Regions from separate parts of the Chryseomicrobium imtechense genome, predicted to be linked through region 2. Evidence: riboswitches for the same ligand, from Rfam matches in the RefSeq annotation. Region 2 holds a riboswitch; each other region holds the start of a gene.

Region 1 (4,648 bases), on a different contig from region 2:
AGGCAAAACGCCAAACGCATCCGCCGTTAAGAACACGATTGTTTTTGGATGACCTGCAACAGAAGGCACCATGATGTTGTCGATGTAATCGATTGGATAGGCAGCACGTGTATTCTCTGTTAAAGAGTTGTCATCGTAATCTGCTTCACGTGTTTCTTCATTTACGACTACGTTCTCAAGAACAGTACCGAATTTGATTGCGTTATAGATCTCAGGCTCATTTTCTTCTGTTAGGTTGATACATTTTGCGTAGCATCCGCCTTCCATATTGAAGACGCCCGTATCTGACCAACCATGCTCGTCGTCACCAATTAAATGACGGCCTTTGTCTGCAGATAAAGTTGTTTTCCCAGTTCCAGACAGACCGAAGAACAATGTAACGTCGCCTTCTTCGCCTACGTTTGCAGAACAGTGCATTGGAAGAATCCCTTGCTCAGGAAGCAAGTAGTTCATAATACCAAAGATGGATTTTTTCATCTCACCCGCATACTCCGTACCACCGATTAGTACGATGCGCTCTTCAATAGACACCATGATGAAGGTCTCAGAGTTCGTACCATCAACTGCAGGATCTGCTTTGAACGTTGGAGCACTCACGATTGTGAATTGTGCTTCGTGGTTAGCAAGCTCTTCAGCGGTTGGACGAATGAATAATTGATGGGCGAACAAGTTGTGCCATGCGTATTCATTGATTACTTGGATTGGTAGGCGAGACGCTTCGTCTGCACCAGCGAACCCTTTAAATAAGAAAAGAGCATCTTTTGTTTGTAGGTAATCGACAACTTTTGCATATAAGTTTTGGAATACTTCTTTTGAGATTGGGCGGTTGACTGAACCCCAATCTACTTTATCACGTGAAATATCTTCATCTACCATATATTTATCTTCTGGGGAACGCCCCGTATACTTTCCAGTTTCAGCACGTAGTGCACCAGTTGAAGTCAGCATACCTTCACCACGAGCAGTTGCTTGTTCAACAAGTTCCGCTACAGATAGTTGCGTGTGGACTTGGTCTCCCGATAATAAAGACTGAATTGCGCTTTTTGTATCGATCGATTGCATAGGTTAAATACCATCCTTAAATAGATTTTCCGAAGTGACGGAATGCTAATATGTGAATTAGTATAACACATTAAACTAAATAGTCTACACTAATACGTCACTTGATTAGTGATTTTTTTGTGGGGACTTTCACACAGTTTTTTGTTGACTTTCGATAGGTGAATGCGTATGATGGAAAATTGAACGGATACTCTTATCCCGAGCTGGTGGAGGGGTCAGGCCCTATGAAACCCGGCAACCTCAATAAGATAGAGATGCAACACTTATTGAAAAGGTGCCCAACCTGAGACAGGGGATTCCCCTGATTGATAAGAGTGAAAGGTGCAAAGAAATCATCCTTTCCTCATTAGTGAGTGAAAGGATTTTATTATTTATGAACGCCTTCAACCATGCGCCAAATCCAAAACAGCTTCAAGTATTCTAGGCTTGCCATGGGGAATGAGTACCGGTTCAATTCACGGGAGCAATCCCGCAGGATCAAGAAGGAGGAAATATATCATGACACAACGTCGATTATTCACTTCGGAATCAGTAACAGAAGGCCATCCGGATAAGATTTGTGACCAAATCTCAGATGCGATCCTTGACGCAATCTTAACTGAAGACCCGAATGCACGTGTAGCGTGCGAAACAACCGTCACAACTGGACTTGTTCTAGTTGCTGGAGAAATTACAACATCTGCTTATGTAGACATTCAAAAAACGGTGCGTGAAACAGTTCGAGAAATCGGCTACACACGTGCAAAATTCGGTTTTGACGCAGATACATCTGCTGTTTTAACTGCAATTGATGAGCAGTCTGCAGATATCGCGGCTGGAGTAGACCGTGCACTTGAAGCACGCGAAGGGTCTATGACAGACGCTGACATCGAAGCTATCGGAGCGGGTGACCAAGGTCTGATGTTCGGATTTGCTTGTAATGAAACAGAAGAATTAATGCCACTTCCAATCAGCTTGGCGCACAAATTATCACGCCGCTTATCGGAAGTACGTAAAAACGAAACACTTGAGTACTTACGTCCAGACGGTAAAACACAAGTGACTGTTGAATACGATGAAAACGGCAAGCCAGTGCGTGTCGATACAATCGTAATTTCTACACAACACGCTCCTGAAATTACGCTAGAGCAAATTCAGTCTGATTTGAAAGAACACGTCATCAACGCAGTCGTACCGGCTGAGTGGATTGACGAAAACACGAAATACTTTATCAACCCAACTGGCCGCTTCGTAATCGGTGGACCACAAGGAGATGCTGGTTTAACTGGCCGCAAAATTATCGTTGATACGTACGGTGGTTATGCACGTCACGGTGGCGGTGCATTCTCTGGGAAAGATGCAACAAAAGTTGACCGCTCTGCAGCATATGCAGCTCGTTATGTTGCGAAAAATCTCGTAGCAGCGGGTCTTGCGGATAAAGTAGAAGTGCAACTTGCTTATGCAATCGGTGTAGCACAGCCAGTTTCAATTGCTGTGGATACATTCGGTACAGGAAAAGCAACAGAAGCAGACATGGTAACATGGATTCGCGAGTTGTTTGACCTACGCCCAGCGGGAATCATCAAGATGCTTGATCTTCGTCGTCCGATCTACAAGCAAACTGCTGCGTACGGACACTTTGGTCGTACAGACATCGATGTACCATGGGAAAAAACAGACAAAGCAGCTGAGTTAAAAGCAAAAGCTGGTTTATAAAATGAGGAAACTCCCGAGGAATTTACTTCCTTGGGAGTTTTTTTGTTATTCTTGCAAACCTTTATAGTATTGACCCTTTTCATGATACTCACGCACAATGCGCTCCATGTCCTTCTTATCTTCCTCATTGACAGCTCGCACAACCTTCGCTGGCCGTCCATATGCCATCATACCAGCAGGAATCATTTTTCCTTGAGGGACGAGACTACCGGCTCCAATAAATGCACCTTCTCCGATTTCTGCACCATCTAAAATGATGGAACCCATTCCAATCAAGGCACCTTTCCGGATAGTGCAACTATGCAGTGTCACTTGATGACCGACCGTTACTTCGTCTTCTATGACAAGTGGGAACTGAGGACTTTGGTGAAGGCAACAAAGATCTTGGATGTTGACCTTACGACCAATGCGTGTCGCATTGACGTCGCCGCGAATGATAGTGTTGAAAAATACTGAAGACCCTTCACCGATTTCTACATCTCCTGTGATGGTCGTGAAATCCGCAATAAACACGGACGGATGGATATTTGGAGTTTTTTCGCCAAATGGATAGATCATAACAGACTTCCTTTCTATACCCTTGCTATACTATAAAGTAAGTGTAGCAGAATGAGAAAGGGGAAGGTAGCCATGTGGATATGGGAAACCGAAAACCAACCGAAAGCCATTGTCGTTATCGTCCATAATGTATTGGAACATCATAGACGCTACGCATGGGTTATAGAATACTTACGAAGCAACGACTGCCATGTTGTCATGGGTGATCTTCCAAGTCACGGAGAAGCCGCGAAGAACAAAGGCCTCCATAATGAATCGATTGATGAATATGAACTGTATTTGGAGCGCGCCATAGAGTATGCGAGCCAATTTCATTTACCGATATTTTTACTGGGGCACGGATTCGGAGCCACGACGATTCTTCACTATATGCGAAAACCGAGAGAGTCGGTTGCAGGCCTTCTTCTGACAAGTCCTTGGATCGACTTAAAAGCAACCCCTTCGAAATGGTCAAACCGCTTAGCAAAACTAACAATCAATCAACGTCTTGAGTTCCCACTCGATGCTGAACTCTATATTTCGGATGCCGTTCTCCAACAAGAATATCAGGAAGACGAACTCGTACATACGACGGTCACTACGGAATGGTATGAAGCATTGCAAGAGCGAATGAAAACAGTCGGACAATCTTCACGCGAATGGACAGTGCCTGTTTGGTTACAACTGGCAGCAGAGGACAAAGTGATTTCAGTGCCAGCTGTGCGCACATGGATGGCGGGTCAAAAATTCCCGACGCTTCATTACTCGGAATGGACGTCTGCGCGCCATGATATTCATCAACATACCGATCGTGAATTTGTAGCAAAGAGTGCGATTGATTTCATTCATTTGGCCGTTCTTCGGCTTGGTTATGTCCTATGACGTCTGACCTCGTATATGATATACTCGTATGACAAACCTTATAAGGAGAGGAATCATGCAGCAACTCATTCGTAATATTATAGTAGAAAGTCCATCAAAAGTTGGAAATTTAGGTCTTGTCACTTCTGCCATCGGAGCAGCGGAAGGGGATATTGGCGATATTAAGTTGATCAAAAGCGGTCCGTTGACAACTGTTCGCGATATTTCCGTCACTTGTCGGGATGAAGTACATTTACAAACGGTTATCCAAAACATCGAGTCAATTGGCAATGGCGTTGAGATCCATGCAGTGACGGATGATGTGTTGAAAGCACATGAAGGTGGAAAAATTGCGATGAAGAGCACCATTGATGTGCGTTCACTCGGCGATTTGCAGCGCGTCTATACACCTGGAGTAGCAAGTGTCTGTTTAGAAATTGAAAAGCACCCTGAGCAAGCAAAGTATTTCACTTCAATTGGGAAATCAGTGGCG
Region 2 (4,648 bases):
CCAATAATCTCCGCGTAATCTTCTACCATCACACTCGCCGTCGGGTACATCCCTGCTCCAGGGCCAACAAGTGTCAATGTGCCAATGTAGTTTGTATCAACTGCCACTGCATTGTTCACTCCTTCGATAGCATACAGTGGGTGGTCTGGTCCTACTAGTTGTGGGCCTACAGAAGCTTCTAAACGTCCATCGGGGTGCTGAACGATTTCAGCGACATGGCGGTAGCGTAACCCTTCAAATTGCGCACGCTGAACATCGTCTAATGTAATTGTATCGATTCCTCTTACATCCACCTCGCTTCGTTCTGGTTGCTTATCAAATGCGAGCGCACTCAAAATCATCAGCTTATGAAACGCATCCATTCCGGATACATCGTTGTAAGGATCTGCTTCTGCATAGCCAAGTGCTTGCGCATCACGAAGTGCAGCGTCGAAGGCACTATTGTCTGTGCGCATTGAAGTCAGGATATAATTCGACGTCCCGTTCAAAATCCCTTGAATGCGATGGACCGTGTTGACTTGCAACAGGTTCTTGAGTGTCTTGATGACCGGTACGCCCCCTGCTGTAGTGGCTTCGTAGCCGATATAGACACCCTTTGATTTCGCTCGTTCATGAAGATCGATATGATAGCGCGAGAACATGACTTTATTTGCTGTGATGACATGGCACCCTTTGTCAATTGCCTGACATAAATACCCATAGGCTGGGTCTTCTCCTACAATCGCTTCAAATACGACCTGCAATCCAGGAATGGCCAAGATGTCGTCGTACTTATCTGTGATGAGAACGCCCGGGGTTGCAGGACGAGGTTTTTCCAAATCATTCACAAGAATTGCGCCAACTTCAATGTCGAGGCCAAGAGAGCGTTGCAACTCTTCTCGTTTATCTTGCAAGATGCGGTAAATCCCTTGTCCCACTGTCCCGTATCCTAAAATTGCTGCTCGTAGTTTTGCCATCTTCATTCCTCCAAGTCCATTCACCGTAGTATTTTTCCTATTTTAGAGGAAGATTTTAAAGAAAACAAGAAAAATCTTTCCTGAGGATACATTTGTTTTTCTTGTACGGACAAATCAGACGGGAAGAGCGGCTTTTTTAACAGCTTGTAATCCTGCATCTAGTGCTTCTAAAATATCGTCAATATGCTCCAATCCAATCGACAAACGAACAAGTTCTGGCGTCACACCTGTTCGCGCAAGTTCTTCACCTTCACCTAATTGCTGGTGTGTCGTGGAGGCCGGGTGGATGATCAGTGATTTGGCATCTCCTACATTTGCTACATGCGAGAACAATGGAATGGAATCAATTAATAATTGCCCTGCCTGTTTCCCACCTTTTACTCCGAACGTTAGAATCGAGCCGGCACCTTGTCCTAAATACTTTTTCGCCAGCTCATGAGAAGGATGCTCTTCAAGTCCCGGATAGTTCACCCACTCTACTTCTTCATGTTGCTTCAAATAGTTTGCCACAACTTGTGCGTTCTCATTGTGTCTTGGGACGCGTAAGTGAAGTGTCTCCAGACCTTGCAGGAAAGAAAAAGCCGATTCCGGGCTTAGAGCGGGTCCAAAATCACGCAGCAATTGCACGCGAAGTCGGATAGCAAATGCTACTTGTGGTACGTCAATTCCGTAACGCAGACCGTGGTAGGTCACGTCTGGCTCTGTATATCCCGGGAATTTATCTGAGTTCCAGTCAAAATTTCCGCCATCGACCACTACACCTCCAATTGTAGTCCCGTGCCCACCAATCCATTTTGTAGCGGAATGGATGACAACGTGGGCACCGTGGCGAATCGGCTGTGTTCCGTACGGTGTAGCAAATGTGTTATCGATCAAGAGAGGTACACCCACTTCGTTCGCAACCTGCGCGACTGCTTCGATATCCAGTACGTTCAAACTTGGATTTCCAATCGTTTCAGCAAAGAAACCTTTCGTGTTCGAAGTGACCGCTGCACGGAAATTCTCAGGATCTGTGGAATCGACAAACTTCACAGTGATTCCGTAGCGTGGAAGTGTATGGGCGAATAAGTTGTATGTTCCACCGTACAGGTTCGATGCGGCAACAATTTCATCGCCTGCCCCTGCAATATTCAAAATAGAAAAGGCGATTGCAGACATTCCAGAGGATAATGCAACGGCAGCTGTCCCTCCTTCAAGTTGGGCGACGCGTTGTTCAAACACATCGACTGTCGGATTGCCGATACGTGTGTAAATGTTGCCTGCCTCTTTCAGTGCGAATAAATTTTGCGCGTGCTCTGTGTTTTGGAAAACGAATGAAGTGGTCTTATGGATGGGTACCGCGCGTGATCCTGTGACGGGGTCTGGTTGTTGGCCTCCGTGAAGTAAAATCGTTTCTGGTCGTAAGTTTGTCATTGTTCTTCCTCCTTTTTGTTGGGTAGAGCAGACATCCAGAGAGGAAGAGACAATGAAAAGGCCCCTCTTCAATTAAGAAGAGGAGCCTCAGCTTGTCCTCCTCTTATCTTCCAGACCGAAATCGATCTGTAGGAATTAGCACCTTTCCAAGCAAAATTGCTTGTTGGTTGCCGGGCTTCGCAGGGCCTAGTCCCTCCGCCACTCTGGATAAGAGTACATATACGTCTGTCTATTGCATTGAAGTATAAAACAGCAAGGAAACATCTGTCAACACCCCATTTGAAATTTTCTGTTTTTTCAGCCAGAAATCGCTTGCCAAACACTCTGAATTGCGAAAGAATAGACGGTGAGACCTTCGATTATCGAAGAATCCAAGGAGGATTTTGCATGACAACACAATTCCAAGAGTATACATACGAACGTCCCGATATGGGTGCTCTCAAATCACGCGCAAAAGAGGCATTAGAAGCATTCAAGGCCGCGTCTTCTTATGAAGAGCAAAATGAAGCGATTCAAACTCTCAACACACTGCGTGCAGACTTTTCGACAATGGCAAACCTTGTCTACATCCGCGCATCCATTGACACGAACGATGAATTTTATCAAAGTGAACGGGATTATTTTGATGAAATCTCTCCTGAGATGGAAGAGATCGTGACAGACTATTACAAAGCCCTTGTAGACTCACCATTTCGTTCAAATTTAGAAGAACGTTGGGGACAACAATTGTTTGATTTAGCCGAGTTCCAAATCAAATCGTTCTCACCAGAGATCATGCCACTTCTTCAAAAAGAAAATAAATTGGCATCGGATTATTCAAAGCTTGTGGCTTCTGCTCAAGTTGAATTTAACGGCGAAACGCTGACACTTGCTCAACTAGGACCGTTTGCAGAATCGACAGACCGTGAAACGCGTAAAAAGGCAAAAGAAGCATCGTTTGGTTTCTTCGCATCTCACGCAGAGAAATTCGATGCAATTTATGATGAGCTTGTAAAAGTACGTACAGAGATTGCGCACAAGATGGGCTATAAAAACTTCGTCGAACTTGGCTATATCCGTATGAACCGTATCGATTACAATGCGGAGATGGTAAAGACGTTCCGCGACCAAGTGCGCGACTATATTGTACCTGTCGCGACTAAACTGTATGAGAAACAAGCAAAGCGCATCGGTGTAGAGAAATTAAAACACTACGATGAGCCACTAACCTTCTTAACAGGAAACGCAACGCCACAAGGTTCGCCCGAATGGATCATTGAAGGTGGAAAGAAGATGTACGAAGAGCTGTCTCCTGAGACAAACGAGTTTTTCCAGTTCATGCTCGACCGTAATTTGATGGACCTTGTCGCGAAAAAAGGGAAAGAAGCAGGCGGATACTGTACATTTATCGAAAACCACGATTCTCCGTTCATCTTCTCAAACTTTAATGGGACATCTGGGGACATCGACGTGTTGACACACGAAGCGGGTCACGCATTCCAGGTATTCTCAAGCCGCAACATTGGAATTCCTGAGTACATTTGGCCGACTTATGAATCTGCAGAAATTCATTCGATGAGTATGGAGTTTTTCACATGGCCATGGATGGAAAACTTCTTTAAAGATCAGACAGAAAAATATAAGTACTCGCACTTGATGAGCGGGCTATTGTTCTTACCCTATGGGGTAGCTGTCGATGAATTCCAGCATGTTGTTTATGAAAACCCTGAAATGACACCCGCTGAGCGTAAAGCAGCCTGGAAAAAGATCGAACAAACGTATCTTCCTCATCGCGACTATGATGGGAATGCATATTTAGAAGAAGGGTCATTCTGGCAGCGCCAAGGCCACATCTATGCATCACCTTTCTACTACATTGATTATACACTCGCGCAAATCTGTGCATTCCAGTTCTGGAAACGTTCACGTGAAGATTTTGAGGGCGCTTGGAAAGACTACCTTCACCTTTGTACTCTTGGAGGATCTCTTCCATTCACAAAGTTAGTAGAAGCGGCAAACCTGAAATCACCGTTTGAACAAGGCAGCATCGAAGGCGTCATTGAAGAAATCGAAGCGTATTTAAACAGCGTGAATGACGAGGCACTTTAACTTGTAAGTAGGCAGGTCCCGCGCGGACTTGCCTATTTTCATGATTGTCCTCTACACTAGGAGTTAAGTGATTCTACCTTAAAGGAGAGATTGTGTAATGACACCCGAACAAAAGCTCTACGACTATCTAGTGAACAACACATGGGACTTAACAGAAGCGTGGTATGCAGCCCTTGATAAAAACTCGACAA
Region 3 (4,648 bases), on a different contig from region 2:
AGGGGCACTAATTCATGACATATGGAACACTCGCGCTCACTTTAATTTTTGTTTTGATCCCGTTACTATTATCCAAAACTTTCGTTTGGATTTAGAGCGAGACACAATCGTTGCTACTGTGCGTTCCATTGTTCAACTAATCGCGATTGGGTATATTTTAAAGTTCGTATTCGACTCCGAAAGCTTTATTTATATACTCCTTATGGTTGCGCTCATGATTGTGGCAGCGACGCTAAATGTTCGGAAAAAAGGAAAGTCGATTCCGGGCATCACGTGGAAAGTAGCAGTGACGCTTATTTTCGTCGAAGTACTAACGCAGGGAATCTTAATCGGCTTTTCCATCACACCAGCCACTCCTCAGTACGTCATTCCTATCAGTGGAATGGTCATCGGAAACTCGATGGTGCTGGCTATTCTGTTTTTGAACCGATTCACTTCAGAGATTGAAAGTCACGAAGATCAAATCGAACTCATCTTATCTTTAGGAGGAACACCGAAACAAGCGATACACACACGTTTGATTCAAGCAATCAAGACAAGTATGATACCGACGATTGAAAGTCAAAAAACGATGGGTCTCGTGCAACTTCCTGGAATGATGAGTGGGCAGATCATTGCAGGGGCAGACCCGATTCAAGCTGTGCAATTCCAGTTGTTAATCGTGTTCTTAATTTTAACGACTGCTGCAGTGACCAGCATTGCACAAGGTTTCCTTTCCTATCCAACACTCTTTAATGAACGTTACCAATTACTTCAGGAAGGAAGAACTAGATGATTTCAAAAAAACAACGAGCGTTAACGCAACTACAGAGTTTAGACTTTGTGCTTCGATGCCCGCATTGTCAGAAGGCAGCTCAGGCTACCGATACCGGTATGACATGTGAGAATCATCATACGTTTGATGTGGCCAAACAAGGCTACCTTCACTTGGCGGGGACTGTGGCGAAGAGTCGTTACACAAAAGAATTGTTTAGAGCTAGACAGGCACTACTTTCAGAAACGAGATTTTTCAATCCGGTGATTTCTGAGATTGCAACGTGGATAGAAGGTGAGTCCTCTTTGTCATCACCTCTACTCGTAGACATGGGCTGCGGGGAAGGGACACATCTGGCAGGTATTCTAGAACAAGTAAAAAGTGGTCGGGGTATTGGAATAGATCTTGCGAAAGAAGGAATTCAATTAGCAACGAATCACGACGTCGATGCACTCTGGCTCGTTGCGGATTTGGCTAAATCTCCTGTTCAAGAGCACTCCGTGGATGTCGTATTGAATATTCTTTCTCCAGCAAACCATCAAGAGTTTAGACGTATACTGAAAGCTGGTGGGTACGTGGTGAAGGTGATTCCAAATGCACAGTACTTAGAGGAACTCAGGAAGTTCTTTTATGCGGGAACTGACAAAGAAACGTATGAAAACGAAGGCGCAAAAGAGCAGTTTGAGAAGACGTTGGAGACTGTTCATGTCAGTCGACAGAACTATAGTGTCGAGTTGACCGATGAGCAGTGGCGCGACCTCATTGCGATGACGCCTCTTACTTGGAATGCACCACCTGAGCAAGTGAACGAGTTTATCGAACTGGCGTTACCATCAGTTACTGTGGATTTGACGGTTTTGGTCGGGAAGTTGAAGAAAAGCTAATTGGACAGGGTCCGCTCCGAGGAGCGAACCCTGTTTTTTCTGTAAAGTGCGTGATTAGTTTCCATAATACGACTTCGGTAGAATAAATTGCGGTTTGGGTAGAACAAATCGTGATTTGGGTAGAATAAATCTTAGTTACGTCCGATGAACGCCCGCTCACCCACCCAAACTCTTTACGAACCCCACTCCGTTCGCTTCAATATCCACGATGTTAACAAGAAAATCGCCCCAACACCGATAGAAGACGCTGGTGGAAAGGGTGCATACGGTCCGAAATAGGGTAAGAAATAATTCGAGAGACCGATTGCTGCCATAGCAAGAGCTCCTAAAACAGCTGCGCCGACATATTCTTTCCAACGAGATTTCAAGCTTGCCTCTTCAAACGAGGTTTTGTGCAATTGACGGAACACTAAGCGGATCAAGAGCCACACAATGAACACCATCAACCCAACTTGAATCAACGATGGAATCAAGTAAATACGATCATCTGGCATTTCATCGAAGTAGGCAATCGCAGCCATAATAACCCCGCGCGCGATAAAGTAGTATGCGAGCAGCTGGAACGCCATGCGTCCCCAAAACTTCACCATGTCGCGTTTCTCTTCTTGTGGAATTTGTTCGATGACGTCATCAGCGTAAGCCTTTGGATCCTCTCCAAATACATCTTTTGCAGATTTTCCGTCTTCTTGTGCTTCAAGCAAGTGATCAAGCATATCCATCAAGACTTCTTCACTCTTTTGCTCGGACAATAGAAGCTTCGTTCGGATATAAACTATCAATTGCTCGTAATACACTTTATTTGGAACATGTAATAACTCGCGTTTTTCATTGTTCAGTTTGATTAACTCATGTGCTTTCATTCGCTTTCCTCCTTTAATAATGCATGTAGTGGGACAGACAGCAATTGCCACTCGTTGCGAATGGTTGCCAATGTGGCTTGTCCACTTTGTGTGATGGAATAGTATTTGCGATTCGGTCCAGACTCAGATGGACGCATTTCACTGACGATCAAGCCCTGTTTTTGCAACCGTAATAAGACCGGATAAATGGTGCCTTCTGGGACATCGGGAAGACCGGAATCCTGTAACTTCCTGGACAATTCATATCCATACACAGTTTGTTTATCGATAACTGCAAGAACACATCCGTCAAGAAAACCTTTCAGTAGTTGACTGCGAACTGTCATAGCGCTCCTCCTTGCTAGTTTGTAATGCAAGATAGCGGGGTGAAAAAATAGCTACTTGGTAATGCAAAGTAGTTAATTACAGTCTACTGTGTGAGAAATGGGAAGTCAACTAAAAGCTTGAAATTCTATTGACACATCTTCCTTCAATGCGTTAAAGTGGTAAAAAGCTTTGAAGACCGAACTAAATACGCAATTTCTTATCGCGAGAGGTAGAGGGACTGGCCCTACGACACCTCAGCAACCAGCTGCAAAGCAGTATGGTGCTAATTCCAGCAGAACCATTGTGTTCTGATAGATAAGAGGGATAGAATTGATTACACGCCTTCTTATTTTTAATAAGAGGGCGTTTTTCTATACCTTCCACTACTTAGGAGGAGTAAATATGACACATCAACTAGAAACCAAACTCGCACAAGCCGGGAACCGAAGTGACTCAGCAACCGGAGCAGTAAGCCTTCCTATTCATCTCTCAACAGCCTACATCCACCCAGGAATCGGGCAATCAACGGGGTATGATTACTCGCGAACTGCTAATCCTACGCGAACTTCCCTCGAGCTAACACTGGCGGACCTTGAAAGAGGTGATCATGGTTTTGCCTTCAGTTCAGGAATGGCGGCTGTTCACGCTGTACTTCAGTTATTTAAGTTGGGTGATGAGCTAGTCGTATCCGAAGACTTATACGGAGGGAGCTATCGGTTGTTCCATCAGTTAGAAGAACGGACGGGTTTACACTTCCGTTACGTAGACACTTCAAAGCTTCAGTCAATCGAGGCTGCCATCACTGAGCGCACAAAAGCAGTGTTCATCGAATCTCCAACAAATCCATTGATGAAAGAAACAGACATTCAAGCTGTTGCCGAACTGGCAAAAGGACACGAAATCCTGCTGATCGTCGATAACACTTTCTATACACCAATTCTGCAGCAACCGATCACGCTAGGAGCAGATATTGTCATTCATAGTGCGACGAAGTATTTGGGTGGCCACAATGATGTGTTAGCAGGTGCTGTTATTACAAAAGGACAGGCGCTTGGTGAGCAACTCACAATCATTCAAAATTCAATCGGGGCCGTACCTAGTCCGTTAGACTGTTGGCTGTTAGTGAGAAGTCTTAAAACGTTGGGCCTCCGAGTCGAGCGCCAACAACAAAATGCGCAGAAACTTGCAGAGTTCTTAACACAACACGTAGCAATTGATTCCGTGTTGTATCCAGGGAAAGGCGGAATGTTATCGTTTCGGTTACAGAAAGAAGAGTGGGTACCACAATTCCTCGAGGGTCTTACACTCATTGCATTTGCAGAAAGTCTTGGTGGAGTTGAAAGCTTCATCACCTACCCGACAACACAAACCCATGCCGATATTCCGGTAGCAGAGCGTGAACGAGTCGGAATCTGCGGAAGACTTCTTCGTTTTTCTGTAGGCATTGAACATGTGGACGATTTGAAAGCAGAACTGCAACATATTTTAGATGGGTTAGTAGGTGAAGCCGAATGAAACGACCGTTTTTGGAACAACTGCAAGACCGTGTTTTAGTGGCGGACGGGGCAATGGGCACACTGCTTTACTCGTACGGCGTCGATCACTGCAATGAAGAACTAAACCTTTCTCACCCGGAAGACGTCCTGCGTGTACATGAACAGTATATTGCAGCAGGAGCGGAAGTGATTCAGACAAACACCTACGCAGCGAATTACGTGAAACTCGCACGTTATGGTTTGCAAGAACAAGTGAAAGCCATCAATACAGCGGCAGTAAAACTTGCCAAACAAGCTGCGGGGGACGAGGTATACGTCCTTGGAACATTTGGAGGATTGCGTGGAATC

The links. Region 2 has a riboswitch for S-adenosylmethionine ahead of AB5N96_RS10320 (O-acetylhomoserine aminocarboxypropyltransferase/cysteine synthase family protein). Riboswitches for the same ligand answer to the same signal wherever they lie in the genome.
Region 1: linked by a shared signal. The riboswitch ahead of metK (methionine adenosyltransferase) and the one ahead of AB5N96_RS10320 (O-acetylhomoserine aminocarboxypropyltransferase/cysteine synthase family protein) in region 2 are both predicted to bind S-adenosylmethionine.
Region 3: linked by a shared signal. The riboswitch ahead of AB5N96_RS07760 (methionine biosynthesis PLP-dependent protein) and the one ahead of AB5N96_RS10320 (O-acetylhomoserine aminocarboxypropyltransferase/cysteine synthase family protein) in region 2 are both predicted to bind S-adenosylmethionine.

The regions. Positions count from the first base shown of each region.
Region 1 covers NZ_JBGOBM010000004.1:198,501-203,148, forward strand. The annotation lists gene pckA (phosphoenolpyruvate carboxykinase (ATP)) at 1-1,062, opposite strand, end outside; SAM riboswitch class I at 1,253-1,377, shown strand; gene metK (methionine adenosyltransferase) at 1,558-2,757, shown strand; gene AB5N96_RS05850 (gamma carbonic anhydrase) at 2,803-3,315, opposite strand; gene AB5N96_RS05855 (alpha/beta hydrolase) at 3,388-4,176, shown strand; gene AB5N96_RS05860 (NAD-dependent malic enzyme) at 4,232-4,648, shown strand, end outside.
Region 2 covers NZ_JBGOBM010000010.1:54,424-59,071, forward strand. The annotation lists gene AB5N96_RS10315 (homoserine dehydrogenase) at 1-956, opposite strand, end outside; gene AB5N96_RS10320 (O-acetylhomoserine aminocarboxypropyltransferase/cysteine synthase family protein) at 1,071-2,369, opposite strand; SAM riboswitch class I at 2,470-2,583, opposite strand; gene AB5N96_RS10325 (M3 family oligoendopeptidase) at 2,757-4,457, shown strand; gene AB5N96_RS10330 (STAS domain-containing protein) at 4,555-4,648, shown strand, end outside.
Region 3 covers NZ_JBGOBM010000006.1:112,681-117,328, reverse strand. The annotation lists gene AB5N96_RS07785 (ABC transporter ATP-binding protein) at 1-18, shown strand, start outside; partial or broken gene AB5N96_RS07780 (ABC transporter permease) at 15-775, shown strand; gene AB5N96_RS07775 (putative RNA methyltransferase) at 772-1,638, shown strand; gene AB5N96_RS07770 (DUF1129 family protein) at 1,812-2,498, opposite strand; gene AB5N96_RS07765 (PadR family transcriptional regulator) at 2,495-2,824, opposite strand; SAM riboswitch class I at 3,019-3,126, shown strand; gene AB5N96_RS07760 (methionine biosynthesis PLP-dependent protein) at 3,207-4,319, shown strand; gene AB5N96_RS07755 (bifunctional homocysteine S-methyltransferase/methylenetetrahydrofolate reductase) at 4,316-4,648, shown strand, end outside.